Regions from separate parts of the Ruegeria sp. AB5 genome, predicted to be linked through region 1. Evidence: riboswitches for the same ligand, from Rfam matches in the RefSeq annotation. Region 1 holds a riboswitch; each other region holds the start of a gene.
What was found. A riboswitch is a leader RNA that binds a small molecule or an ion and turns the genes downstream of it on or off. The one in region 1 is predicted to bind cobalamin.
Positions count from the first base shown of each region.

Region 2: linked by a shared signal. The riboswitch ahead of ACR0L4_RS18050 (DUF4198 domain-containing protein) and the one ahead of ACR0L4_RS11000 (DUF1636 family protein) in region 1 are both predicted to bind cobalamin.
Region 3: linked by a shared signal. The riboswitch ahead of ACR0L4_RS08395 (DUF1636 family protein) and the one ahead of ACR0L4_RS11000 (DUF1636 family protein) in region 1 are both predicted to bind cobalamin.

Region 1 covers NZ_JBQGAE010000005.1:64,013-73,717, forward strand. The annotation lists gene cobN (cobaltochelatase subunit CobN) at 1-2,468, opposite strand, end outside; gene cobW (cobalamin biosynthesis protein CobW) at 2,472-3,527, opposite strand; gene ACR0L4_RS11000 (DUF1636 family protein) at 3,524-3,904, opposite strand; cobalamin riboswitch at 3,998-4,203, opposite strand; gene ACR0L4_RS11005 (NAD(P)-dependent oxidoreductase) at 4,288-5,304, shown strand; tRNA gene ACR0L4_RS11010 (tRNA-Cys) at 5,343-5,416, opposite strand; gene ACR0L4_RS11015 (protein-L-isoaspartate O-methyltransferase) at 5,644-6,297, shown strand; gene ACR0L4_RS11020 (TolC family outer membrane protein) at 6,392-7,810, shown strand; gene ACR0L4_RS11025 (hypothetical protein) at 7,885-8,751, shown strand; gene ACR0L4_RS11030 (cobyric acid synthase) at 8,756-9,705, opposite strand, start outside.
Region 2 covers NZ_JBQGAE010000012.1:114,786-124,490, forward strand. The annotation lists gene ACR0L4_RS18045 (phosphate ABC transporter substrate-binding/OmpA family protein) at 1-1,254, shown strand, start outside; cobalamin riboswitch at 1,481-1,683, shown strand; gene ACR0L4_RS18050 (DUF4198 domain-containing protein) at 1,816-2,601, shown strand; gene cbiM (cobalt transporter CbiM) at 2,608-3,219, shown strand; gene ACR0L4_RS18060 (cobalt ABC transporter permease) at 3,216-3,803, shown strand; gene cbiQ (cobalt ECF transporter T component CbiQ) at 3,803-4,585, shown strand; gene ACR0L4_RS18070 (energy-coupling factor ABC transporter ATP-binding protein) at 4,582-5,232, shown strand; gene arsB (ACR3 family arsenite efflux transporter) at 5,250-6,272, opposite strand; gene arsJ (organoarsenical effux MFS transporter ArsJ) at 6,269-7,534, opposite strand; gene ACR0L4_RS18085 (ArsJ-associated glyceraldehyde-3-phosphate dehydrogenase) at 7,531-8,529, opposite strand; gene ACR0L4_RS18090 (arsenate reductase/protein-tyrosine-phosphatase family protein) at 8,531-9,358, opposite strand; tRNA gene ACR0L4_RS18095 (tRNA-Thr) at 9,605-9,680, shown strand.
Region 3 covers NZ_JBQGAE010000003.1:184,552-194,256, forward strand. The annotation lists gene ACR0L4_RS08380 (iron ABC transporter permease) at 17-1,027, opposite strand; gene ACR0L4_RS08385 (ABC transporter substrate-binding protein) at 1,028-1,978, opposite strand; gene ACR0L4_RS08390 (ABC transporter ATP-binding protein) at 1,991-2,767, opposite strand; gene ACR0L4_RS08395 (DUF1636 family protein) at 2,764-3,111, opposite strand; cobalamin riboswitch at 3,219-3,420, opposite strand; gene ACR0L4_RS08400 (D-lyxose/D-mannose family sugar isomerase) at 3,584-4,249, opposite strand; gene ACR0L4_RS08405 (carbohydrate kinase family protein) at 4,269-5,195, opposite strand; gene ACR0L4_RS08410 (glucokinase) at 5,232-6,233, opposite strand; partial or broken gene ACR0L4_RS08415 (GH1 family beta-glucosidase) at 6,255-7,559, opposite strand; gene ACR0L4_RS08420 (substrate-binding domain-containing protein) at 7,562-8,593, opposite strand; gene ACR0L4_RS08425 (ABC transporter substrate-binding protein) at 8,808-9,705, shown strand, end outside.

The sequences.
Region 1 (9,705 bases):
CGCGGGCGGCTGAGATCGGTGATCGGCAGAACCTCGATCCCCGAGACCCGTTCAGTACCCTTGTCCCAAACCGGCTTGACGCCCAGCAGGTGCAGGGCCATGGCAAATTCTTCGCCCGCCGTGCGCATCGTGGCCGAGCCCCACAGGTCAACGATCAGGCCTTTGGGGTAATCGCCTTCTTCTTGCAGATGTCGCCGCACCAGCTCTTCGGCCAGTTTCACGCCCTGCGCATAGGCGGCACGGGTCGGAACCGAGCGCGGATCGGTGGTGTAGAGGTTCCGTCCTGTCGGCAGCACGTCTGAGCGTCCGCGATAGGGGGAGCCGGAGGGGCCAGCCTCGATCCGTTTCCCGGCCAGTGCGTCCAGCAAGGCCGCGCGTTCGGCATGGGCCGAGGGCGCGGGGTCGAAATCGCCGGTCACCTGCGGCACGCGGCCATAGATATGTAGCCCGTCGCCGAACTGGCTTTCCTTGATGTCACAGACAAAGCGGTCGATACGGGTGATCGCCTCAGCCGTGCACGTGGCCTGATCCAGACCCAGATCATGTTCCAGCCCGATGGCCTGCGCCTCATCCCGGATGTCTTCCTGCAGCCGGTCGCGGCGCTTGGGGTCCAGCCCGTCGGCGTTCGAGAATTCATCCAGCAGCGATTCCAGCCGCACCATCCGGTCCGGTGTGTCGCTTGTGCGCATCGGGGGCGGGATATGGCCCAGCGTGACGGCCCCGATCCGGCGTTTGGCCTGCGCGGCCTCGCCGGGGTCATTGACGATAAAGGGGTAGATCACCGGTAGATCGCGCACCAACGCCTCTGGCCAGCAATTTGCCGATAATGCAACCGATTTGCCGGGGAGCCATTCCAGCGTGCCGTGGGCGCCGATATGGATCAGCGCATCTGCGCCAAGGCCTTTGCGAAGCCACAGATAGAAGGCGACATAGCTGTGGCGCGGGGTGCGCGACATATCGTGATAGTCGTCATCGCGCAGCTCGGGCGTGCCGCGTTCGGGCTGCAGCGCGATCAGCGCCTTGCCCCGGTTCAGGGCGGTAAAGTGGAAGGCACCATCGGCAAAAACCGGGTCATCTTCCGGATTGCCCCAAACGGATTGCAGATCGGTTTGCAGCTGCTCGGGCAGGTCCGCCAGTGCGGTCCGATAGGCCTCAAGCGGCCACGACAGTCGCGCATCCAAAAGAGTCTCGGCAATCGGCGCGCCGGGTGCGGTGTCATAGCCTTCGGTCTGCAGGTCGGTCAGCATCGCCTCGGCCGAGGCCAGCGCATCCAGACCCACCGCATGGGCCATTTGCCAATCCTTGCCGGGATAGGTGGACAGCACCAGCGCGGGTCTTTGATCGGCCCTAGGTTTGTCGGTCAGGCGTAGCCAGCCGTCCACCCGGTCAATGATCGCCTCGATCCGTTCCGGCTCGGCCCGGTGGGCGAAACGGGAATATTCCAGATGCGGGTCACGTTTGCCCGGTTCTTTGAACGAAGCAATGCCCGCTGAAATACGTCCATCCACCTCGGGCAGGACCACATGCATGGCGAGATCGGCAGGGGACAGCCCGCGTTCTGCCTCGGCCCAGGCCTTGCGGCGTGCGGTGGACAGGGCGACCTGAAACACCGGAACATTGGCGGCGTCCAGCGGGGACGTGCCCGAGGCGCCTTTGCCCGAAAAGGATGTGGCGTTGATGATGGCCGAGGGCGCCAGCGCCACGGCCTGCTCGCGCAACCAGTCAGCGGCAGCAGGGGCCTTGAGGGACGGGGCGAACAGACCGATGGCCTGGAACCCACGGGAACGCAGGCGATGGATCAGGGCCGCAACAGGTGCGGTATCAGCCGAGGTCAGATAGGCGCGATAGAAAGTGACCAAGATGCGCTTGGCATCACCGTCGAAAGCCGTGTCCGCAGGGATGATCCCCCGATCCGGGCACCACGCGCCGCATTCCGGGATCGTCTTGGCCCCCATCACGGGCCCGGCATACAGCCCCGCAGCCAGCGCCATTTGCGCCAACGCCGCTTGTGCGGCAACTTCTCCGCCTGTATCGCAGAGATGCGCCAACCGCCGCAGGGTCGAGACGGGCAGGGTGGAATAGTCATCCAGCCGCGTATCCTCGCGTCCATCGGCAGGCAGCACAGCCACGGCGATGCCCTTGGCCTGCGCCAGTGCCAGAACCTGCTGCAACCCGTAGGACCAGTAGGGCACGCCACCGATCAGACGGATCAGAATGCCTTTGGCCCCCTCCAGCGTCTGTTCGACATAGGTGTCGACCGACAGGGGGTGTTTCAGCGCCGTCAGATTGGCCAGCCGCAGGGTCGGCATCCGCCCATCCGGCCCGCCACCGCGATGCCAGCCTGCCGCGAAAGCGCCAAGGTCACTGTCGGAAAAGGACAGCACCACCAGATCCGCCGGGCTCTGGCCCAGATCGGTTGGGGTCTCCGTTTCCTCTAACCCGTGGCTTTCGCGGAAGACGACATGCATGGCTTACTCGGCGGCCTCGGTCACACCCACGAGGATTTCGCGGATTTCAGCCTCTTTGATGTCGTCATGCTCGGCGATGACCACCAGGCGCGAGCGTCGGTCTTCGCCGGACTCCCATGGGCGGTCATATTGGTGACGCACACGGGCACCAACGGCCTGTACTAGCAGGCGCATGGGTTTGCCGGCGACGGCGGCATAGCCTTTGACCCGCAGGATGTTCAGCTCATTGGCCAGCCGTTCGATATTGGCGACCAGTGCAGCCGGATCAGTCTGTTCCGGCAGCTCGACAATGATGCTTTCGAAATCATCGTGCTCGTGGTCATGGTGCCCATCGTGATGGCTGGGACGCGCGTCCATATCATCCTCGGCAGCGGCCTCAAGCCCCAGCACAACACGGACATCGACGGCGCCTTCGGCCACTTCGACCACGGGCAGCGGGCGCGGGGCCTCGGCCGCGATGATTTCCTTGGCCTTGGCGACACCCTCGGGACCCGCTAGATCGGGTTTGGTCAGCAGGATGATGTCGGCGCAGGAAATCTGATCCTCGAACACCTCGGACAGCGGCGTTTCGTGGTCAATCGAGTCATCGGCCAGGCGCTGGGCATCCACCGCTGCGACATTCGGAGCAAAGCGACCGGCGGCCACAGCCTCGGCATCAGCCAAAGCTATCACGCCGTCCACAGTGATTTTCGACCGGATATCGGGCCAGTCAAACGCTTTCAGCAGCGGCTTGGGCAGGGCCAGACCAGAGGTTTCGATCAGTATGTGATCGGGGCGCGGCTCCAGCGCCATCAGCGCCTCAATGGTCGGGATGAAATCATCGGCCACGGTGCAGCAGATGCAACCATTGGCCAGTTCCATGATGTTTTCAGCCGGGCAATCGGGGATCGCGCAGGATTTGAGGATATCGCCATCTACGCCCACATCGCCAAACTCGTTGACCACAATGGCCAGGCGTTTGCCCTGCGGGTTCTGCATCAGGTGACGTACCAGCGTGGTCTTGCCCGAGCCCAGAAAGCCGGTGATCACAGTGACGGGGAGTTTTTCGAGGTTGCTCATTTCAGGGCTCCAATCGGGGGAATGCGGGCCGCACAGTTTTTGCGGAAATGTTCAGGGCGTTCGCGCCATTTCACCAGACCATCCTCGGCGGCGAGATACTTTGTTGCGCCTTCAACGATGGTTTCGACATGGTCGGTTTCATTGAGGTGCTCATAGACAAAGGTCCAGCGCTCGGGCCCGCCACGCAGCACGATAGAACAACCCTGATCGCAGTTGGACAGGCATTCTACGGCCTTCAGCGTGACACCATCGGGCAATTCGGCCTGTTCCAGCGCCTTGTGCAACAACGCGCCGGGACGCAGCGCATCCTCTTCGACGGACAAGCCGCGACGGCAGGTGGTGCAAACCAGCAGCTCGACCGGTGTGGTCTCGGTCATGTCTCTCATCCCCCCAATCCTCTTTGTGGGGGACGGGGTTTCATGCGGGCCACGTATCGCGACATGGACCCGACACCGGAACACCCCGTCCGGTTTCATCTTCGGGCGTTGGCAGGTCTCCCGGCTTGCGGATGTCAGGGCGTTTGCCCTGTCGGATGTCCCGCCTTCCCGGCACTTGGCCAGTGGCATTGGGCACCCTCTCCGGTCACGGTCGCGGGGGCGGCTGCGTTTGACGGTTTGACCGCTGACGCATTCCCTTTTCATCTGTTCTTACAGACACCAACAGAAGGGACATGCGGCACGCGCAGGCAGCTTGTCAAGCGGGTTGCAGGGCTGACACGGGCAAGGGGATGAAAAGCGACCTGCCAGGGTCGCTGGGCGGCATGACGGTACCCTGGGCGGCATGGTTTCATGGCCGAAACACTCGCAGGGAGAAGCGATCTATGAAAGTTGGGTTCATCGGGCTGGGAAATGTGGGCGGAAAGCTCTCGGGGTCGCTGCTGCGCAATGGAATCGATCTGACGGTCCATGACCTGAATTCTGATCTGGTACGCGCGTTTGCAGACCAGGGGGCGAAACCCGCAGACAACCCGGCGCAGTTGATGCGCGATTGCGACGCCGTGATCACCTGCCTTCCCTCGCCTGCGGCCTCGGACGCGGTGATGCAAGAGATGCTGCCCGAGGTTGACCCCGGTAAGATCTGGATGGAGATGTCCACAACCGACGAGGCCGAGGTCAAGCGGTTGGGTGCTTTGGTTCTGGAGCGCGGAGGGGTAGCCGTTGATTGCCCTGTCTCGGGTGGTTGCCACCGCGCCGCGACGGGCAATATCTCGATCTTCGCGGGCTGCGACCGCGCAACATTCGAACGCATATTGCCGTTCCTGACCACAATGGGGCGCCGGGTTCTGCACACCGGAGAGCTGGGCTCGGCCTCGGTCCTGAAGGTTCTGACCAACTATCTGGCCACGGCCAACCTGATCACCTGCGCCGAGGCTCTGGTCACCGCCAAGGCGGCAGGCATGGATCTGAATACGACCTACGAAGCGATAAAGATTTCGTCCGGCACGTCTTTTGTCCATGAAACCGAAAGCCAGGTCATCCTGAACGGGTCGCGCGATATTTCCTTTACGATGGACCTTGTGAAAAAGGATATCGGATTGTTTCAGGACGTTGCAGACCGGGCCGGAGTTCCCCTGGAAATCAACCCGGTGATGATCAAAATCTTCGAAGATGGAATCGCCCGTTTTGGCGACCGCGAACTCTCCCCGAACATCATTAGGCGTCTGGAGGAGTCCACGGGCCTGGACGTCCGCGCGCCAGGTTTTCCACCGGAAATGCAGGACGATGAGCCAGAAGAGCCAGGGTATGAAGTCGTACCGCAGGGGCGTGTGTCAACTTAGGCCGTGTGTGCTACGGGCGGTTGAGAGTTTTGTTGTTATGGAGGCGAGTACCGGAATCGAACCGGTGTACACGGATTTGCAATCCGCTGCGTCACCACTCCGCCAACTCGCCTTTTCAAGTAAAATCAAATACTTGCCGTGGTGTGATGGGCGTTTTAGCAGCTTTCACAAGGGGCGTCCAGAGGATTGCTGTCGATTTTGACCTTCGGCTGAAGAATTGTGGGGCTTGTAGCCTATGCGATCTTGGTGTCAGTTGCGGGTTGCGGCATCACAGCCGTTGTCGATGGATGCAGACTGTGGCACAAGCCTGACATCCAGGGGAATGAGACGAGAGACCAAATGGCAGATTTCGCAGCCCGACGCCGCACTATGGTTGATACACAGGTTCGACCCTCTGATGTGACCAAGTTTCCGATCATCGATGCGATGCTTGTCGTTCCGCGCGAGCGGTTCGTGCCGGACGCACAGCGTGAAGCCGCCTATGTCGAGGGGCTGATCGAGCTTGGCAACAACCGGTGCATCCTTGAGCCACGTACATTGGCCAAGATGTTGGATTCACTGAACATTACGAAAGATGAGGTTGTTCTGGATATCGCTCCGGCCTTCGGCTATTCGACCGCTGTGGCCGCGCGGATGGCGCAACTGGTTGTCGGCGTGGAAGCTGACGAAGCCCTCGCTTCCGAAGCGCAGTCGGTGTTGACTGAGACCGATGTCGACAATGCAATCATTCACGTTGGGCCTATGGAACAAGGCGCGGCCGAACACGGACCTTATGACGTGATAATGGTGCAAGGTGGCGTGGAGCAGGTGCCCGACGCGCTACTGGCGCAGTTGAAGGATCAGGGACGGATCGCCTGCCTGTTCGTTGACGGGCAGTTGGGCACGGTTCGGGTCGGTCGGAAATCTGGCGATGTCGTAAGCTGGCGGGATGCATTCAATGCCAGCGCTCTGGTTCTGGATGGTTTTTCCAAAGAGAGTGCATTTTCGCTATAGTCCGCCGGTTGTTGAACCAGCTACCTTGATTAGTTGAAAACAAAGGCGCAAACTGCCGGAGAGGCAGTGTAATTTCGTTTTGAGAGGATTTGGTATGCGTGGAAAGACAGCAGAAAAGCTGGTCAAAGCGCTTGCGGTAACTGCGGGCATTGCCCTGAGTGCGCTTCCAGGGCGCATGGCGTGGGCAGACAACCTGACCGATGCGTTTATCGGGGCGTATAATACCAGCGGCTTGCTGGAACAGAACCGGGCGTTGTTGCGGGCCGCAGACGAGGATGTGGCGATCGCGATTGCTGCGCTGCGTCCGATCGTCAACTGGACCGTGCGTGTGCAGCAGGACTTCACCAGGTCAAGAACGTTTGGCGTCGTCTCGACAAACGAACCGGCAAACTTCTTTACCGGTTTGACCCTCAGTCAGTTGCTTTACGATGGCGGCGCTTCGGTATTGGTCAAGCAATCGGCGCAGGAAACGGTTTTGGCGACGCGCCAATCCCTGATCGATGTAGAACAGCAGGTTTTGTCGCGAGCAGCTATCGCCTACCTTAGCGTGCTGCTGCAGGAAGAGACGGTTCAAATTCGACAGAACAACGTTGATCTATCGAGCGAAGAGCTTCGCGCCTCGAATGACCGGTTTGATGTGGGTGAGGTCACCCGGACGGATGTGGCCCTGTCCGAGGCTCAGCTTGCCAGTTCGCGCGCAGACCTCGCTGATGCCAAGGGCGACCTGAGTACGGCGCAGGCCGAATATGTCAATGTCGTCGGGAAACTGCCGGGACGAACTGCCGGACAACCCAGCCTTCCCAATCTGCCGCGGTCTCAGTCCGAGGCAATCGGTTTGGCGCAACGCAATCATCCTGCAATTCTGTCGGCCCAGCATCAGGTTCGTGCACGCGACTTGATTGTTCAACAACAACGGGCGGGTTTGGGCCCCAATGTCAGCTTGAACGCTGATGCAGGCGTGACAGAAAGCTATGATAACGACAATTACGTGAACGACGCGACGATCTCGCTGAGCTTCAACCAGCCAATCTATGCAGGTGGACGTTTGGCCGCCAACGTGCGTCGTGCCATGGCGTCGCGGGATGCGTCGCGGGCAAATCTGTTGAACGTTCAAAAAGATATCACGCAGGGGGTGACGGATGCTTATGTCCGGTTTGAGACCGCCAGCGCGAGCCTGACAGCATCGACCGAGCGGGTGCGGGCCTCGCAAGTGGCATTTGACGGGATTCGCGAAGAGGCGACACTGGGCGCGCGGACAACGTTGGACGTTCTGACCGCTCAGCAGGATCTTCTGGATGCGCAACTGGCCGAAGTTGCCTCGCGGACAGAGCGCTCGCTGGCTGCCTATCAGTTGTTGCAGTCTCAGGGGCTTTTGACAGCCGAACGTCTTGGGTTGGCCGTTCAAATCTATGACCCGACGCTCTATTATAACTTGGTCAAAAAAGCGCCGGCACAGGTCAGTAAGCAAAGCAAAGACCTGGACCGCGTTCTCAAAGCCTTGCGGCGGGACTAACCCTCTATACTATCGGTTGTGAGGACCGGATTGTTTGGCTACACTCGGTCCTAAAGATAGAGCGGTAGAGAACAATGTCGGATAGTGTCGTAAACGCGGGGATCGAGGACGTTTTGTCTTCGGTAAAACGTCTGGTCAGCGAAGACGGTCGCAGACCGGATTCTGATGCCGCAACCGTTTCGCGCAAGCCTGGGCGTCTGGTCCTGACAGACGCCCTTCGCGTCAACACTCCTGCGAAATCCGAAAGGGCCCAAGGGCCTCTAAAGCTGGAAAACAAATACAGTGCTAAGGTTTCGGCCAAGCCGATGCTGTTGCGGGCCAGTGATATTGTGCAGCCGGGCGCCGCCAACGAAGATAAAGCGGACATGTCCAACATGACGCAGGATGCGCCGGAGCAATTGGAGAAGGCGAAACCGGATGAGCTTACGGACAGCCTGAGCGCCAAGATAGAAGCGTTGGAAGCAGCGATTGCGCGAACCGAAGATCAATGGGAGCCTGACGGGGACAGCAACGATGCGTATTCCGGCACCCCGACACAGGCGCTGTTTTGGGCCAGCGGACATGCGTTTCAGGAACTGGATCACTTCGAACAGATTGTGGAAAGCTCGGATGTGTCTCTAACGGGCGCTGGCGCGGAATTCAGTGATCCGGTAGAAGACGCTCCCCAGCCTGTTGCCACTTTTGTTCGGCATGTGGGTGTATCTGCTCCTCAACAGCCAAAGGACGCGTCACCTGCGGACGAGACCTTGTCCAAGACCGAAGAAGCCGAAGTCGGAGATGTTGGTCTAACCCCGTCCGAGGAAGAAGCCCTGCGCGACATGATCGCCGAAGTGGTGCGGGAAGAGCTTCAGGGCGCGTTGGGTGAACGTATTACCCGCAATTTGCGCAAAATGGTCCGGCGAGAGATTCATCGGGCATTGGCCGCGCGGGAACTGAAGTAAGTATTCAGCTCCGCTGCGGTGACTGTGCCAAATCCAGCAAAAGGTCCAGACTCATAGCCAGTTCCAGATGATCTGCCAAATCATCCAGTGCCCGCTCGACACCGTCTTCATAAGCGGTCTCAGAGGTTGCGCCCAACGTCGACAGATATTGCGCGCGGAAAGCATCGGACGAGAAAATGCCGTGCAGGTAGCTTCCCAATATGCGCCCGTTTTCACTGGCGGCTCCTTCCGGACGACCGTCGACCTCTAGCCATGCCCGTGCGCAGTCCGGCCCTTCTGTGCGTCCCATGTGAATCTCGTACCCGCTTACGGGTTCGCGATTGGGCAGGGCGCAGGCCTGGGTCAGAGTCACCTGCTTTTTCCCGGCCATTGTAGTGTGCACGTCCAGTAGACCCAAACCTTCAACAGTGCCCGGGCGACCATCTACCCCGTCCGGATCGGCAATTGTTTTGCCCAGCATTTGATATCCGCCACACAGGCCCAGAACGTGTCCGCCTCGGCGCACATGCGCAAAAAGGTCAATGTCCCAGCCTTGCTTCCGGAAATAGGCCAGATCGCCAATGGTCGATTTGCTACCGGGCAGCAGTACAAGATCCGCATCACCGGGCAGAGCGCGGCCTGCCGGGACGATCTCGACACTGATGCCGGGTTCTGCGGACAGCGGATCCAAGTCATCGAAATTGGCCATCCGCTCCAGCTGGGGCACAACGATCTTGCACGCTCCTCCGGTGTGCGAACGAATGTCCATCATATCCTCGGCCGGCAGTTTCCATGCGTCGTGGAACCAGGGCACGACGCCCAGGCAGGGCCATCCCGTACGCGCCGCAATGTCGTCGCGACCTTCGTCGAACAAGGATACGTCGCCCTTGAAGCGGTTCACGACGAAGCCGCGGATCATGGCCAGATCACCTGCGTCCAACACCGCCCGAGTGCCCACAATCTGGGCGATCACGC
Region 2 (9,705 bases), on a different contig from region 1:
GCGCGACAGGAAGGCCTGACCGCAACACCAACCCGTGTAGATGAACGCAGCTTTGCTTATGAGATAAGCCAGCCCGGGCGCACTGCCCCTCTGGCGCGCTTTTTCTTTCACGTGGGCACAACAGATCAGGGATTTTCGGACCTGTTCGGTGACGCTGCTGATATTGTCATGGCCCAGCGCGAAATCCGGGACGCCGAAACTGACGCGGCCAAAGCTGCGGGCCTGGGTGATTTGACCCGCCCTCAGCGCGCGCGGATTGTTGCGCTGGATGCAATCGTCCCGGTGGTCGCGCCCGAAAACACAATTCGGCAGATATCACCTGCGGATCTGGTGCAGGTTCTGTCCGGAGACCTGACCAACTGGATCGATCTGGGCGGGCCTGATGCCCCAATCGCCCTGCACATGCCGGATATCGGATCGGGCCTGTCACAGGACGTTGAAGACCAGCTTTTGCGTCCGGCCAATGCGCAAGTGTCAAAAACAGCGTTCCGACACGCCCGAAACCGCGATCTGATTCATGCGGTCACCAGTGATCCTTTTGCAATCGGCATCACGACACAAGCTGGTTCGGACACCACGCGCGCCCTGCCTTTGACCGGTGGCTGCGGCCACGCGCTTGCAGCGACCCGCCAATCGATCAAAACAGAAGACTACCCGTTGACTTCGCCGATGTTTCTGTACCTGCCGCAGCGCCGCCTACCGCGTATCGCACGCCAGTTCCTGGCCTACAGCCGATCGCCGGACGCCCAGTTGGCGATACGACAGGCCGGGCTTGTGGATCAGGCGCCGGAAACCTTGCCGGTCGGCCTGCAGGGTGATCGTCTGGCCAACGCCATCGTCTCGGGCGGTGCAGAGGTCGGCCTGGATGAGCTGCAACGCATGATCGCCGCCCTGCGCCCGCTGACGCGCCTGTCCATATCCTTCCGGTTTGAGCCAGGCAGCTCTCGCCCGGATGCGCAATCACGGTCCAACATCCTGCAACTGGCTCATGCGCTTGAGACGGGCGGTTTGATGCCCCGCAAGCTGGTGTTTGCCGGCTTCAGCGACGGGGATGGCGCGGCCAGCAGTAATGCCCGGATCGCGTTGCGGCGGGCTCAAACGGTCCGCAATGCAGTTCTGGCGGCGGTTGAAACCGAGATCCCCCCAAGCGTCGAAATCACAACAGAAGGGTTCGGAGAGGCTATGCCCATGGCGTGTGATGACACCGAATGGGGCCGAAAGGTGAATCGCCGCGTCGAGGTCTGGATTGAATGAAACGCTGTGGCGAGCTGACGCCTGATCGCCCGCCTCAACGTGAACGGAGATTGCCTTTTTCAATCCTGTCGCGAGGGCCGATGCCAAGACGCGCATGACTAAGTTGAATAAAATCAGGCTGTTGCGCGCCCTCAGAAAGGCGCTGCCCACGTCTTGTCCGTCGCCAAATCTGCGCTGAATCCAACGCCTTGTGAATACAGGTTGACTGCCGAGGGAAAACTCTGCCATGAGCGTTTCTGTGTCCGGTTCCGGGTTTACCCGGATAAAAGGGAATGCGGTGCGGGTTTTTCAAATGATCACCCAATGCCGCAACTGCCCCCGCAACTGTAAGCGGTGAGCAGGGCTGATATGCCACTGGGATATCCCGGGAAGGCCAGTCCGATGCTTTGACCCGCAAGTCAGGAGACCTGCCGGATATGCGCCCTCGGAAAAGGGTGCGTCACCGACGCCGGGGCGTGCGTCGGGCCGGTGCCCGGAACGTGGGCAGTTGGTCTCGTTCGCCTTTGCGTCAAGCAATGAAACGTGCCGGGGTTGGCACGACGGGACAAGGAAGACTACCTCATGAAAAAGCTGCTCTGCACGGCTGCTGTTGCGCTGGCATTTCCTGCAATGGCACAGGCGCACTTTCTTCTGGAATACACCACGGACACCATGATCGATGCACCCGGTAACGTGCCGGTCAAGCTGATTTTCTGGCACCCGTTTGAAAACGGTCATGTGATGGATCTGGAAAAACCGCAGGAATTCTTTGTGATCCACAACGGTGAAAAGACCGACCTGCTGGGCACGCTGGAACCTGTTCTGTTCTCCAGCCCGGAAAACGAAGGCACGGGGTTCAAAGGATCGGTGCCCGTCAAACGCTCGGGCGACTATGTCATGGTCACGGTGCCTCAGCCCTACTACGAGGAATCCGAGGATGTCTACATCCAGCAGCTTACCAAGGCCTTCCTGAACCGTAACCAATTGCCGACCGACTGGATGAACCCCGTTGGTCTGGAAACCGAAATTGTCCCGCTGAACAAGCCCTACAACATCATCGCAGGCTCGACCTTTACTGGACAGGTCCTGGCCGATGGCGAACCGGTCGCTGGCGCAGAGATCGAGATCGAATACATGGCGGCTGAACCGAACATGGACAGCGCAGCCTCGACTGATCCATCCGTGTCGCCGATGCCCGGTGGTGCTGTTGTCGCTCTCTCGGATGCCAATGGTTATTTCTCATTTGGTGTTCCGAAAGCCGGATACTGGGGCTTTGCAGCACTTGGGTCGGGTCCACAAACCCGGCATGAGGGCAAAGAACTGAGCCAGGATGCGGTGATCTGGATCCGCGCCTGGGATATGGAGTAAGCGCGAATGCACATTGTCGATGGTGCCCTGTCCAACCCGGTCGTGATCGGCGGAGCCGTCGCAGCCGCCGGTGGGATCGCCATTGGGTTGAGATCGCTTGATCTGGACCGCATCCCGACCGCCGGGGTGCTGTCTGCCAGTTTCTTTGTGGCCTCGCTGATCCATGTGCCGATCGGGCCGTCTTCGGTGCATCTGATACTCAATGGTCTGGCCGGGCTTCTGCTCGGCTGGGCAGCCTTTCCGGCCTTGTTTGTGGGGCTGTTGCTGCAGGCGGTCTTCTTTGGCTTTGGTGGCTTGACCGTACTGGGGATCAACACGTTCAATATTGCACTTCCGGCAGTCCTGGCCGGTCTGTTGTTCAGGCCCCTGATCGGGCGTGGAACACCAGTGTTTGGTGCGATTTGGGGCGGTATTGGCGGCGCTTTCGCAATAGCTGTCACAACGATCATGGTTGGTCTCTCACTTGCCTTGTCGGGGGACGAATTCCTGCCCGCAGCCAAGCTTGTCTTCTTTGCGCATATGCCCGTGATGGTCATCGAGGCTGTGCTGACCGGTTTTGCCGTCCTGCTGGCGCGCAAGGTAAAACCGGAATTGTTTGTGACAAGGTTTGCCGCATGAAGCAGCTGACGCTCATCCTGACCCTTTGCTGCGTTCCGCTTCCGGCGCTTGCCCACAAGGTAATCGCCGGGATATTTGCGTCTGGCGATGCCATCGAAGGGGAAATCGGGTTCTCCAATGGCACCATGGCCGTGGACACCAAAATTGTCGTAACCGACGCTGATGGGAGCGAACTGGGCCGCACAATGACGGATGCGGACGGGTTCTTCGTCTACATTCCGACCGCAGCGGTGGCGCACACATTCTTTGCCGATCTGGGAGCGGGACATGTGGCCCAAGTGACCATGTCTGCGGAAGACGTGGCCGAAATCATGGGTGTTGCAGCCGTTTCGGACACTGCCACCGAGCCCGAAAGGCATGTATCAGAACCTGTATCCGGCGGCGTCTCTGTGGCCTCTCTCAGCGCTGAAGAACGTGAGGTCATCGCGGAACTTGTCCGAGACGAGTTGCGCCCCCTACGCCGCGAGATCGCTGCCTATCGAGAGCACAATGATTTCCAGACCGTTCTGGGCGGCATCGGCTATATCTTTGGTCTGTTCGGGCTGGGGTTCTATCTTGCGGCAAGACGAAAACTGGCACCCTGATGGCGCACGTACTCGGACCACAGGAAAGAACACTCGCCGAGGCTGGCACGGTCGGTCGCCAGGGTTTGATCGCCGCGCTTGATCCGCGCATGCGCATCGTTATGGCTTGTGTCTTTGCGGTCGTGGTGGTTGCCCTGTCGTCCCTTGTCGCACTTGCTGCCGCACTGATGATCGCGTTGTCTTTGCTGGTGCTGTCCCGGCTGCCCTGGCGCAAGACGCTCAAACGCATGGCCATGATGGACGGCTTTATCATGTTCATGCTGGTGATCTTGCCGTTTTCGGTGCCGGGCGACCCGATCTTCACGATCTGGGGCTTTGCCGCCAGTTGGCAGGGCTTTTGGCAGGCGGTCGAAATCGCGCTGACCGCCAACGCTGTGATCCTGGCATTGATGGTGCTTGTTGGTACGATGGAGCCTGTCACGCTGGGCCACGCGCTGCACCGGCTGCGCTGCCCCGAGACTTTGGTCCATCTGCTGATGTTCACGATCCGCTATATCGATGTCCTGCACGAGGAATACCTGCGCCTGCGGGCTGCGATGAAGGTACGGGGCTTCCGACCGGGGACAAACTGGCACACGTATCGCGCTTTTGGGTATCTGGTCGGGATGATGCTGGTAAGAGCGATTGAGCGATCCGAACGCATTCTGGAGGCAATGAAATGCCGCGGGTTCTCTGGCGGTATGCTGTTGCTGCAGGAATACGCTCTGACCCGCCGCGACATTGCTTTTGGTCTCGGGCTGGGCATGCTTTGCGCGGCACTGATCATTCTGGATTTGGCATGACGCTTATCGCACTGGATAACATCTGTTTTGCCTATCCCGGTCAGGCGCCCGTTCTGAATGGGGCCAGTCTGAACCTGAATGCCGGGCAGCGCCTGTCGCTGGCCGGTCCGAACGGGGCAGGTAAATCCACGCTGTTGCGGATCACACTCGGCTTGCAACGCCCGTCCGCTGGCACTGTGACGGTCTTTGGCAAACCGCGCCGGGCCGAGGTCGATTTCCATGAGGTGCGTCGCCGCGTCGGCCTAGTTTTTCAGGACCCCGACGATCAACTTTTCTGTCCGACCGTGGCCGAGGATATCGCGTTTGGGCCGCTGAATCTGGGGAAGACACGCGACGAAGCGTTGGCCGTCGTTGATCGGGTGCTATGCGATCTTGATCTGATGCACCTGAAAGACCGCACCACCCACAAATTGTCAGGTGGCGAAAAGCGCCTGATCACGCTGGCCACGGTTCTGGCGATGGAGCCCGAAGCATTGCTGTTGGATGAGCCAACCAATGCCCTGGACATCAAGAACGAAGCCCGCCTGCTTGAGATTCTGCAATCCCTGCCACAGGCGATCCTGCTGGTCAGTCATTCCCCCGCCTTTCGCGACGCGCTGGCCCCAGACCGGTTGGACTTGCAAGACGGCAAGCTGGTTCCGAGGTAGCTGCAAGCGTGCAGCTCCTATTGCGAAGCGACGCCCCGAAACCGGGAACGGGTGCGATTGGCAAAGGCAACCAGAGACAACATGACCGGGACTTCAACCAGAACTCCGACCACGGTTGCAAGTGCCGCGCCTGAATGCAGCCCAAACAGGCTGATGGCTACGGCGACCGCCAGCTCAAAGAAATTCGATGTCCCGATCATCGCGCAGGGGGCCGCGATCCGGTGCGGGACCTTCAGCGCGTAGGCAGCCCCGTAAGCCAGCGCAAAAATACCGTAGCTTTGGATCAGGATCGGCACGGCAATCAGGACAATGACCATGGGTTTGGACAAAATGGTCTGGCCCTGAAGGCCGAACAGGATCACGACGGTTGCGATCAAGCCCATGATCGACCATGGCTTGACTCGGGTCGAGAAAGCATCGATTGCCTTTTGCGATCCCAGTTTCCGGCGGGTGAACAACCCTGCAATCAGCGGCAACACCACATACAACACTGTGGCCAGAACCAGCGTTTGCCAGGGGACCGAGATGTCGGTCACGCCAAGCAGCAGCGCCACAATGGGCGCAAAGGCCACGACCATGATTAGGTCGTTCACTGACACCTGCACCAGCGTATAGGTTGGATCACCCTTTGTGAGTTGCGACCAGACAAAAACCATCGCAGTGCAGGGCGCCGCACCCAAGAGAATCAGACCCGCGGTGTATTGCGCGGCATCTTCCGGCGCGATCCACGGCGCAAAGACATGGTCAAAGAACACCACCGCCAGCAATGCCATGGTGAAGGGCTTGATCAGCCAGTTGACCACAAGCGTTACGATCAACCCACGCGGTTGGCGGGCGACGCCTGCAACAGCGCGGAAATCGACGCCGACCATCATCGGATAGACCATGGCCCAGATCAAAAGGGCGACAACAAGGTTGACGCTGGCCACCTCGGCCGACGCCACCAGACCGACCAGACCGGGTGCGACCAGCCCAATCAACACGCCGCCAACCATGGCCGCGGCGACCCAGACCGTCAGGTAACGTTCGAAGATGCTCACAGGTATGCCCCTGTTGTCTGGTCGGTCAGCTTGCCCGAAATCAGCGCGGCCAACGCCACCATCGCCGAGGCCGTACCCAGCACAAGAGGCAGACCGCCGATCTGGTAGGTAAAGCCTGACAGGACGGTGCCCAAAAGGCGCCCCGCTGCGTTGGCCATATAGTAAAAGCCCACATCCATCGTGACCCGTTCGGATTGGGTGAAGGCAAGGATCAGATAGGAATGCAGCGAAGAGTTGATGGCGAAGATCGCACCAAAGACCAGCAGGCCGATGACCAGCGTAATTGTCAGCCAGGTCTCGGGGCCTGAAGATAGCATAACGACCAATGTTAGAGCCACAGGGACGCAGAACAGACCCGATGCCCAATTGCGCGCGGCGCGGATCAGATCGCCCTCGGACCGATTCGACGCCCGCAGGATCTTGGGTGCGTTGGCCTGAATGACGCCGTACAGAATGATCCAGAACGCCATGAAGGTGCCGATCATGAAAAACGCGGTGCGGTTGCCTTCCTCTGTGCCATCCGAAAGGACCGCGTAGAAATAGATCGGGATACCGACCACGAACCAGACATCCCGTGCCCCGAACAGAAAGACCCGCGCGGCGGACAGCCAGTTGACGTTGGCAGATTTCGAAAAGACCTCAGAGAACTTCGCGCCCTTGCGGCCCTTTGGCAGACCGGGGGGCATGAAGCGGATGACCGCGAACAGGATCACCGCCAGAACGACTGCCATCACGATGATCGCTGCCTGAAAGCCCAGCGTCGCCAGCATGGCCGCACCGAGCAGAAAGCCCAGACCTTTGACAGCGTTCTTCGATCCGGTCAGCACCGCCACCCAGCGAAACAGCCCGCCGCCCTCGGTCGGGGCCAACAGTTTCACCGCGGATTTCGAGGACATCTTGGCCAGATCCTTGGCCACTCCGCTTGCGCCTTGCACGATCATGACGAAGGCCACAGATGCGCCAATCGCCCAGTTAGGGTCTAGTTGCGTCAACGCCAGCAGCGCCACCACCTGCAAGCCCAGCCCGGCATAGAGCGTCGAGGTCAAGCCAAACCGAGCCGCGATCCAACCCGCTGCAAGGTTCGTCACCATCCCTGCGATTTCATAGAGGACAAACAGATAGGCCAGCTGCACCGGCGAGAAACCCAGCGTATGAAAATGCAATAGGACCAGCATCCGCAGGGCCCCATCGGTCAGCATAAAGGCCCAATAGGCCGCCGTGACCGCGATATAGGCCGACAACCCCTCGGGCCGGTCGGTCACAGCGAGGCCCCAACCATCAGCGCCACATCGACCAGACGGTGGGCATAGCCCATCTCATTGTCATACCAGGCGTAGATCTTCACCTGCGTTCCGTTCACCACCATGGTCGACGGCGCATCCACGATCGAGGAGCGTTCGTCGTTGGTGTAGTCGGTCGAGACCAGCGGGCGGGTCTCGTAGCCCAAAATGCCGTTCAATTCACCTTCGGCGGCGGTTTTGAAGAAGGCGTTGACCTCTTCGACGGTGGTTTCACGCTCAACCTCGAAAACGCAGTCGGTCAGCGAGGCGTTCAACAGCGGAACCCGCACCGCGTGGCCGTTCAGACGCCCCTTGAGTTCAGGGTAGATCAGCGTGATCGCCGTGGCCGAGCCGGTTGTGGTCGGGATCAACGAGTTCAACGCCGAGCGCGCCCGGCGCAGGTCCTTGGCGGGACGGTCGACAATGGTCTGAGTGTTGGTCACGTCATGAATCGTAGTCATAGAGCCGTGGCGGATGCCCAGATTCTCATGGATGACCTTCACCACCGGGGCCAGACAGTTCGTTGTGCAGGAGGCTGCAGTCACGATCTGATGGGTCGCCGGATCGTAGATGTCGTCATTCACACCCATCACGATATTGGCGGTCGGGCCGTCCTTGACCGGGGCCGACACAACAACCTTCTTCACGCCCGCCTTGAAATAGGGGGCCAGCTTGGCTTCGGTCTTGAAGACACCGGTGCAGTCGATCACCACATCGACACCGCCCAGCGGCAGGGCGCTCAGGTCCTTGGTGCCGATGAAGGGCAGGCGGGTGCCGTTGATGGTGACGCTGTCGTCGTCATGTTCGAAAGTGGCGTCCCAGTGGCCATGAACCGTGTCGAACTCCAGAAGATGCGCGTGCATCTCGGCGTCTCCGACCGCGTCATTGATCCAGGCGATCTTGGCGCCTTTCTCCAACAGCGGTTTCAGGGCCAGCTTTCCCATCCGGCCCAAGCCATTCACAGCATATGTGGTCATTTCAGTCTCCGACAGAGGTTCTGCCGATATCATCGACAGCAGATTGTAGGGCGATCCGGTCGAGGCTTTCGACCGGCAAAGAGGTAAACGCCTCAATCCGACGCTTCAGCGCGCCATAGGCGTTTTGAAAGGCGAGGCTTTTCTCGGCATCGGTTCCGGTGGCTTTTACCGGGTCTTCCATGCCCCAATGGCCGCTGATCGGTTGGCCTTCCCAGGCCGGGCACTCTTCGTTTGCGGCTTGATTGCAAACGGTAAAGACAAAATCCATCTCCGGCGCGCCGTCGGCTGCAAATTCCGACATATGCTTGGAGCGCAGGACCGAGGTGTCGTGCCCTTTGTCCTGCAGCACTTGCACAGCAAAGGGGTTCAATTCGGACGCGGGCTGCGTTCCGGCGGAATAGACGGTGAACCTGTCATCCCCCAGATCGCGCAGCAGCGTCTCAGCAAAGATCGAACGGGCGGAATTGCCCACGCATAGAAACAGGACGTTGAACTTGCGGTCAGTCATGTCTTGATTTCCTTGTGTGAAAGGCATGCAGATATCGGGACGACCCCGGCAGCAGTCGACAATCAGGAAGTCCAGCATCGCCTGCACTTTCGCCATATCGACGGAATAAAGCAGGGATGTCCCGGATCTCTGTTGCGTCACCAGCCCGGACCGTTGCAGCGCATTCAGATAGTTCGACATGGTGCTGGGCTTGATATCCAACTCGGATGCCAGCTCGCCCGCCGGCACAGTGTCAGGAAACCGTCGCATCAACATGCGAAAGACCGTGATGCGTTGCGGATGGCCCAGTATGGACAGTTGATCGGTGATCTCTTTTATCATATTTCATGAAATATTGAAAAAATGATGCAGAGTCAAAGCGACTTTGATGTTGTTACATAAAATTCACAAACGAAACCGTCCCGAGATAGCACACAGCGATTTGGGGATTTGCGCGAAGGAACGCGCCCCAGATTTTGGTGTGAGACGCAAGATCTGAAACATGAGTATCTTGGCTTGCAGGACCAGAACTGAAGGTTTAAACGAAGCTGCGCCCCCGGTCAGAACCAGGTCCGGGACACTAACGGTGCCGCTGTAGCTCAGCTGGTAGAGCACGTCATTCGTAATGATGGGGTCGGGGGTTCGAGTCCCTTCAGCGGCACCAGGCATCCAGTGAGTGTCACCGCCAG
Region 3 (9,705 bases), on a different contig from region 1:
TAGCCCGACGGTTTTGTCAGTCAGTGCGTGCTGACTTGAACAAGTAGAGAAAGACGAATAGCGATCCGATAGATGTTGTAACGATCCCGACCGGCAATTCCTGCGGGGCGAGCAGCAGCCGCGACAAGATGTCGGACAGGGTCAGCAGTATGGCCCCCACGATAGCCGAGGTGATCAGTAGATTGCGGTGCAACGTGCCTGCGATACCGCGGGCGATATGGGGTACCATCAGGCCGACAAACCCGATCACACCCGCAACCGAAACAAAGCTCGCGGTAGCAAGCGCCGCCACGAAAAACATCCGAAACCGCAAACCCTGAACCGGGATACCCAGCGTCGACGCGGTGAAATCTCCGGTCAGAAGGGCATCGAGCCATCGACTGCGGTAGAGCGCGTAACCCAGGATCAGGCCAAGCCCGATCAGCACAAGCGGAAAGGTTTCCCATCTTGCCAGACCCAGACCGCCCAGCATCCAGAAGATAACGGAATGTGCGGCGCGGCTGTCGCCAGCGAAGATCAGGTAATTTGTGATGGCTGAGAACAGAAAGGATACGGCAAGCCCGGCGAGGATCAGCTTTTCCGGCGCACTGGTGCGCAGGCCCTGTACCAGAGCCAGAACAATACCCGACGCAATAAGTCCGCCGCAGAACGCCGCAAGCGGTAGTGTCCAGATACCCAGAACGTCTCCGGTCACGGTGATGACCAGAACTGCTCCGGCCGCAGCCCCCGATGACAGGCCAAAAAGAAACGGATCGGCCAGGTCATTGCGCGTTGTTGTTTGCAGGACCACACCCACGACGCCCAGCCCGGCACCGATCACCGCCGCAAACAACGCCCGGGGCAGCCGCAGGTCAAAGACGATCCGGTGCAAGGGAGACATGTCACCCTCTGTCAGGCCGGTTCCCAGAGCGATGGCGGTGAACACCTCGATCAGAGGGATCGAGGTGGTGCCATAGATTGTCGAAAGCAGCAAAAGGGCGGTCAGAACGACCGCCCCCAGCAGGACCGCGCGGCCCGTTTTGGTCATTCAGTGCGTCCCCGGGTGCATGGCTATTGCCATTTTCTCAATTGCTTCGATGTTTGCGGGTCCCGGCGTCAGCTCTTCGTAGCGCAAACCGATCCAACGCGCGTTCTTGACCGCATCGGTCTGAGACATCACGGGGTGATCCTGCAGGAACTTGAAGGTATCTTCCGCGCCATTGCCGGTTTGATAGTCCAGCAGCACCAGAAATTCCGGGTTCGAGGCCGCGACGGCTTCCCACGACGTGCGGCCCCAACTGGTATCCATATCATGGGTCACGTTCACACCACCGGCAGCCGCGATCATCGCGTCCGGGATTGCGAATTTGCCCGCAGTGAAGGGCGCATCGGCCGGGCCATCCAGCAGGAAAACGCGCGGTTTGGTCAGATCGGCAGTTTTTGCTTCGATTGAGGCCAATTGCTCTTTCCAGCCCGAGACAAGCTCTTGCGCCTTGTTTTCGACATGCATGACCTTGCCCAGACGCAGTACGTCGTCAAACAGCAGGTCCATGCTTGCCTGGGGACGGTCTTTGTTCAGGTGAACGCAGCTTTCGGTCAGAACCATGGTTTTGATGCCAAAGGGTTCCAGAGTGTCAGGTGTGACTTCACCGCCCGGCTGCATGCCATAGTACCATCCGGCGAAGAACAAATCGGGCTCGACGGCGACAAGGTTTTCGACCGTGGGATATTTCGGGGCCAATTCAGGGATGTCGCCGCGCTGCGCATCGAAATCCGGGCTGGTTTTGTACCAGCCGGTAATGCCGGTTAGGCCGACAACGCTGTCCTGCAGGCCCAGAGCAAACGCCATGTCGGTCATGTTCATGTCGTGAACAACAATCCGTTCGGGCTTTTGCTCGAATACCAGCGGTTCGCCGCAATTGTCGACGGTCACTTCACGCGCCGCCGCGCCACTTGTCAGGCCGAACACAAGGGCCACGGACCAGAGTTTCTGCATCATCAATTCTTCCTTTTACGATGACAGTGTTCGTCTTCGGATATCCAGCGCCGGGATCACACGGCCTTCGTGCTGGAAACAGAGGTAGTCGACGCCGAACGTGTCGCGGACACGATCAGGGGTCAAAACGTCATTGACAGGCCCAAAGGCGGTCAGACGGGTGGATTTCATCAATGCAACATGGCTGGCGAATTCCGGGATCATGACCAGATCATGAACGATCATCACCACGGTCACACCCAATTCCGCGACCAGAGACAGCATGTGCCCCTTGGCATCGGGGTCCAGATGATTGGTAGGTTCGTCTAAAAACAGCAAGGACGGGTTCTGGGCCAAAGCGCGGGCAATATGGGCGCGCTGTTTCTCACCGCCTGACAGTCTCGACATCTGTTTGTCGGCCAGATGAGACAACTCGGCGATGTCCAGAACGCGTTGCAAATCCGCTTTGTGGTTTTCGGCGGATCGGTCGGCTTTGATCGGGATCTGACCCAACGCCACATAGTCGCGCAAGCGCAACCGTCCGTCCGGCACTTCCTGTTGGCCGACAACGGCAATCCGTCTGGCCCGTTGCTGAGACGACAAGCTCCGCAGGCTTTGGCCCTGAATACGCACATCACCAAGCGCCAGGCGTGCCACCCCGCAGAGCAGGTTCAGAAGCGTGGTTTTTCCCGCACCGTTCGGGCCGGCAATGGCCAGGATCGACCCTTCCTCAAGCGTGAATGAGGCACCTTGCAACAAGACATCCCCATTCAAGGCGTAGTACTCCAAGCCCTCGGCAACCAAAAAACTCATGACGCATCCTCAGTTGGCAAACGCGGCATGCGAGACAGGGTTTTTGTATACAAAGCCAAGGGGCGGTTCGTCGCGCTTGTCCAGCCATCCTTGCTTTCGCGGAACTGGTAGGCGAATTCGGCCAAGGCGCTCAGGTCGTCGGTTGTTTGTATGTCACCAAACAGGTATTGTGCTTTGCCTTTGGCTTGCAGACCTACTGTCATGGGGCGGTCACATCCCGCCATGCAGTCGATCAGATGCGTGGTGAACCCGCCCGGAAGCTGACGGCTCAGTATCTTCTGCGCCTGTTTCGCCGGAATCGGGCCCATGCACGTGGCGCAGATCAGGACAAAATGATCAGACATGAACAGCTTGATCCGCCTGACCAAGGGTCAAGTGCAGAGCGGATTTGCTGGTTGCATCAGCAAGCGGATTTGCCATCAAGCCTCCTTCCGGGACGCCCCGCCCCAGGTTGGTTCAACATCTGATGGCAGGTCTCCTGACTTGCGGGTCATCGCTTGGCCAACCTTCCCGATCCTATGGACCAGTGGTGATGTGGCGTCGCTTTCCGCTTACAGTTGCGGGGGCAGTTACGGCCTTGGCCCGAGGGCCGCACCGTATTCCCATTTTCATCCGTCGGGACAAGCCTTCGGGAACCATCCCGCTCAGCTAGTCTGGTGATCATAGACTTGTCAAGCGCGTGTTTGATCGGTTGAAAGGCGTGGCTGTCCATGCCAATCCGTACAGACGGTGTTCAGCCTGTCTACCGTTGATTTCGAACCCTCAATGCGCAGGCCAAGTCGCGGACGTGAACCACACGCGCGGGCTCAACAGGGGCTAGTAGTCTGCGACCAGCAGGAAATCGGGCGCGGTATCCTCGTCAATTGAGGCGAATCGAGGGATAGGATCCTCAAAAACGTTGTCTGTCCGGTCATCATTGACTGTCGAGACCTCGCCGATCAGACAATCCCCGCGTTCGGCCCAGAACGCATGCCATATACCTGGCATCAAGGTGACGCTTTGACCGGGTTTCAGGCGCAGATGTTCACCGGGTTTGATCGTGACCGGGCAGGCGTCGCTGGGCACCACCACCGGCGTATCACGGTCGATGCCGCCATCCGGGTCCGAGGCGTAAATCTCCATCACCAGATCACCACCGCCGCGATTGATTATATCCTCGGCCTTGATGATGTGGCGGTGCATCGGGGAAAGCTGCTTGTCCCGTGAAATCAGCAGCTTTTCTGCATAGAGCATCCCGCGCCCCTGATTCAGGTCGCTTACGTCGCCATTGCGCAGGGTGAACAGGAACAGACCCAGATCATCGAAATTGCCTTGCCCATAGTCGGTGATGTCCCATCCCAGACCGCGTGAGCGGACGCTTTCAGCCTTTGCACTGCGCATCTGATCGGGGGTCCAATCGGCAAAGGGCGGCAGAACAGCGCCGAAAGAGTGGATGAACTCGTGGGCCTCGGCCTTGATGCGGTTGACGTCGGATCGTTTCATTTTGGGTCCCTCTGAGGGGTTAAAGCTCGTGCGACCAGGGTGGGTTTGCCCCGGCACGCGATACGGTGACTGCGGCAACTTTGGCGCCCATGGCAAGCGCATCCCGCAACACATCAGGCGACAGGGCACGCAGGCTGGATTTCGAAAGCTGACCTGCGCTTTCCAGTGCAGCCAGCACACCGGCATTGAACGTGTCGCCCGCACCGACCGTATCCACAACCTGTACAGGCTTGACAGGTACGGAAACCTCGGAGCCGTTGGACAGATAGCCTGACGCACCTTCGCCACCGCGGGTCACAATGACAACCGAGGGTCCGGCCTGCAAAAGAAGCGGTACTTTTTCAGCGTGGCTTTCTGGGCCTGGGATGATCCAGTCCAGATCCTCGTCCGATACCTTTACGATATCCGATTGCCCAATCATGCGATTCAGACGGGTGCGGTATCGGGTCTGGTCCTGTATGAAACCGGGTCGGATGTTGGGATCCAGCATCACCGCCCGCTCAGCGCCATGCCGGTCCAGCATCGCAGCGTAAGCGTCGGCACAGGGCTCGCAGGCCAGGCTGATGCCGCCGAAATATAGCGCGGAAACGGCAGGCAAGTGATCCGGCAGATCTTCGGCCCGCAACATACGCCCGGCCGTGTTTTCATCGACGAACGTGTATGAGGCGTGACCGTCCTTGAGTTGAACAAATGCCAGCGTAGTCGGACGATCCGAAATGATCACATGTGTGCCGTCAACATGGCTGGCGCGAAGGTCATCGGCCAATTGTTGCCCGAACATGTCCGAGGACAGCCCGGTCAGCATTCCGACGGGTGCGCCCAGCCGACCCAACGCAATCGCAGTATTGAAAACCGCGCCGCCCGAATGCGGAACAAACCCATCCGTGCCGGATATGGTCGGTTCGGCAATCATGTCGATCAGGGCTTCACCGCAACACAGGATCATCCCATTTCCTCTTCTGCTTAGGCTCTGGCGGCGAGTCTACCGCTGGAGCGCATTTTTACAGAAGTTGTTAGCGCCAACAATGCCAAATTCGTCTTGTTCCGAGATATAGAGGTTCATGGTCTTCCGCAGGTCGCTGAAGCGACCGCCCGCGTTGAATGCCGCCTGAAAACTATCGCCGAACAGCCACCGGTTTTTTTCGGCAACGCCGCCAACCAGGAACACGCCGCCTGTTGGCATGACCGTAACGGCCATATCCCCCATCAGCGCGCCCAGATGGCTGGTGAACAGCTGTGCGGTTCGGACCGCGATTGGGTCACGCCCTACATGCGCGTCCTCAAGAATGTCCCGGGCGGTTCGGACCAGAGGCTGCGTCTGACCCGAAGCCAATCCTGTGGCCCGATAGAGGATCGGCAGACCGGTTCCGCTGAGAAACATCTCCGCCTCTAGTACCAGAGAGCCGTCGAAAAAACACTCAGGCGCCAGTTGGATGGCGGCGTCGAAGATATCCACCTCGTCGCGGGTGCGAGGTGACAGGCCAACATGACCGCCTTCGCCCGAAACGGTATGATAGTGCCCTTCGGAATACAGCAAGGCCCCGACGCCAAGACCCGTCCCGGGACCAACAACAAGACGCGTTCCTTTGGGCGGTGTCGCAGCCCCTTGCAGGACAGAGACATCCTTGTCGGTGACTTCGGCCACGGACCATGCTGCCGCAGTAAAGTCGTTGATCACATAAGTATGTGGCGCGCCGGTGGCTTTGGCCAACTCCGCCTCGGACAGGTCGAGATGGGCGTTGGTCAATCGGATACGACCCTCCCGCACGGGCCCGGCGCCAGCGGCGACGACGGCTTGGGGGGCGGTGCCGATGTTTTCCCGCAAGTCGTGCAGCGCATCCAGCAGATCGGGCAAGGTGCCGGTGGGATGCCGGTGCAGCGCGGTCAGTTGACCATCCGTCACAACGCCCAGACGGGTATTCGTTCCGCCAATATCTGCGACCAAGGTCCAATGTGCGTGAACCGCTCCTGTTGGTTGCGCCATGGGCAGGTTTGGTTTGTCGCTGTGTGTCAGCGCAGCCTGAAGGGCGTTAAACGAAGCCTTTGGCGTACGCTCAAGCGTTTCGAAATCCACGTCTACCAACCCAAACCGCTTTTCATAGCCAAAAGCCCATTCATAGTTATCCAGCAAGGACCAGATGAAGTACCCTTTTACCGGTACACCCTTTGTCAGTGCGTCCTGAACGGCAGACAGATGCTGGTTCAGGTAGTCGATCCTGTCGCTATCCTGTTGACGTTCGGCACTGGCCATGCCGTTTTCAGTGACATAGATCGGCAGGTCGCCTGTATAATCCTGTACCGTCCGGGTCAGAAACCGGGTCAGCGCGGCGGGTTCGATTTCCCATCCCATCTGCGTTTTGGGCAAGGGGCCGGGCACCTCGGCCAGACCGGGCCAAGCGGTATCCGCCGGGGCAATCAGCTTGCGGGTATAGTAGTTCAGACCACACCAGTCGACAGGTGCCCCGATCGTGTCGAAATCGTCATGCCATCCTTGGGGCAGGTGGGGTTCCAAGCCTTGCAGCACGTTATCGGGATAGGCCTTTTTGAACACCCCGCCCAAAAAGAAACGATTGTAAATTCCGTCGTATAGAGCTGCGGCTTGGCGCGCTTCGGGGCTTTCATCTGCGGGCTCGGCCCATTCCAGATTGAACACGGCACCCAGATTGGACAGTCCCAACCCGCGCAGGGCCTGAATGGCGCTGCCATGAGCCAGCAAGACGTGATGCATGGCGCGGGCTGCGGCTCGGATATCGCGCAGCCCGGGCGCATGATGACCCTCGAAATGGCTGAGCCAACTGACACACCAGGGCTCATTGATCGGGGCGACAGAGTACATCCTGTCCCCGATCCGGCCCATGATGACCTCGGCGAAATCGGCGAACCAGCCTGCGATATCGCGATTGCGCCAGCCTCCCAGATCTGACAATGCCGACGGCAGTTCCCAATGGTAGAGAGTCGCACAGGGGCGAATGCCCCGCTCTAGCAGAGCGTCGGCCAAACGGTCATAGTAGTCCAGGCCCGCTTGGTTGACCGACCCACGCCCTTCGGGCAAAACACGCGCCCAACTGGTTGAAAAGCGATAGCAGTCGAACCCTGCCTCACGCACCAGATCGAAATCCTGTTCGAACCGATGCAGGTGATCACAGGCCAGATCACCATTTTCACCACGGACCACATTCCCCGGCGAAGCCGCAAATGTATCCCAGTGTGTCTGGCCCGCGCCACCCTGCGCATGGCCTTCGATCTGATAGGCTGAGGTCGCGACACCAAATAGAAAGTCCTTGGGAAAGTCGCAGCGGGTATATTTCATGGCTATAACCTGTTGGGCGCAGGGCCGGTTGATCTGCCAACTACCAGTTCCGCCTCCAGCAATCTAGTTTTGACAGAGTCGGCAGGGGATTTGATCCGTTCGATCAACATCTCGGCAGCCATCTCGCCTGCATCCCGCACCGATGAGCGTGTGGCGGTAAAGATTGGCACATCCTGTCCGTTTTTGAGATAAGACAGGTCATCGTCATGGGCGATGACCGACACATCTCGCCCCATTTGCAGACCGGCTTCCTCCAACGCTCGGCGGACGCCTATTGCCGTGATCATTGAAGACGTCAGAATGGCAGTTGGCGGGTTGGGCAACCGCAACATTTCACGGGTTTCATGATGGCCGTAAACTTCGGTCATTTCGGCGCTGCGCATCAGGGCCGGATCGGGCTGCCTTTTTGCCTGCTGTAGGGCTACCAGATAACCGGCACGGCGCCGTTGGGCGAAATCCATATCCTCAAGCCCGTTGATCAAAGCAATTCGATGGTGGCCCAGATCGATCAGAAACTGAGTGGCTCGTTGAAACGAGCTTTTGTTGTTTACATCGATCCAGTCATATTCGACATCAACCCCGGTTGAGCGCCCGTGAACGATAAACGGCACCGCCATCCGGGTCAGAACTTCAATCCGGGGTTCGTTGACCTTGGGGCCTTGCAGCACCACGCCATCGACCGCGCCGCGCTGGAACAAACTGCGATACGCCTCTTCTATCGACGTATCGTCGGCACTTGTGAACATCAGGTCATAACCATGTTCAGCATATGTCTTGACGGCACCTGCGACGAAATCACCAAAAATCGGGTTGACCATCTCATGTCGGGAGGAGCTTGGAATCACGTGGCCGATCACCATGGATCTGCCTGTTGCCAGCCCTTTGGCACGGCTGTTTGGCCGATACCCGTGCTTGGCGGCGGCGGCCTCGACGCGCAGGCGCGTTTCGGCATTCACTTCCGGGTAGCCGTTCAATGCCCGACTGACCGTGGTCTGCGAAAGGCCGAGGAGTTCTGACAGCTGCTTTAAGTTCATGTCGTTTCAAACCGCCTACAAATCCGGGCTAATTACGTTTTGTTGTGAAACACGGTGTCCGTCAACCCGATTTGGGTATGAGGGCTAATAAAAATTGGCAATACTTGGTGATTCAGTCATTGACAGAGAGTGGATGTTAGCGGATAAACTTTCGATTCAAAGCGCTTTGAAAATTGAGTCTCAGTAGCGCATTTGGATTTTGGGAGGAGAACTTATGAAACACGCGCTTTTCGCAGGTGCGGCCACGTTTGCCTTGGTGGCGGGAACGGTCCATGCACAGGGTGAGTTGATCCACCCGGTCGGCGAGGGCAGTTTTGACTGGGATGGGTTTCAAGCCTTCGCAGACGCCCATGATCTCAGCGGTCAGGACCTGACAATCTTCGGCCCATGGCTTGCGGGTGAAGGGCAGTCATTCGAAAATTTGGTTGCCTATTTTGATCAGGCGACTGGAGCGAACTCAAGCTATGTCGGGTCGGATTCGCTGGAGCAGCAAATTCTGATTGATGCCGCTGCCGGATCGGCTCCGAATCTGACTGTTTTTCCACAACCCGGCCTTGCGGCGAATATGGCCAGGAATGGCTACCTGACGCCGCTGGCCGAAGGGTCAGCGGACTGGATCAAGGACAACTTTGCAGCTGGTCAGTCTTGGGTCGATCTTGGCACGTTTGAAGACGCGGATGGCGCCAGTAATTTCTATGGGTTCTTCTTCAACGTGAACGTAAAGTCTCTGGTCTGGTACAGCCCCGAGAATTTCGAAGACTTCGGCTATGAAGTGCCTGCAACCATGGAAGAGTTCAAGGCGTTGATGGACCAGATGGTCGATGACGGTGAAACACCGCTTTGCGTGGGCCTCGCGTCGGGTGGCGCAACCGGTTGGCCCGCGACAGATTGGGTCGAGGACCTGATGCTGCGCACGCAACCACCTGAGGTCTACGACCAGTGGGTCTCAAACGAAATGAAGTTCGATGATCCTCGTGTGATCGCGGCCATCGAAGAATATGGCAGCTTTACCCGCAATAACGACTATGTGGTCGGTAACGCCGATGACACCGCTGCAATTGACTTTCGCGACAGTCCAAAGGGTCTGTTCGATAGCCCGCCGGCCTGCATGA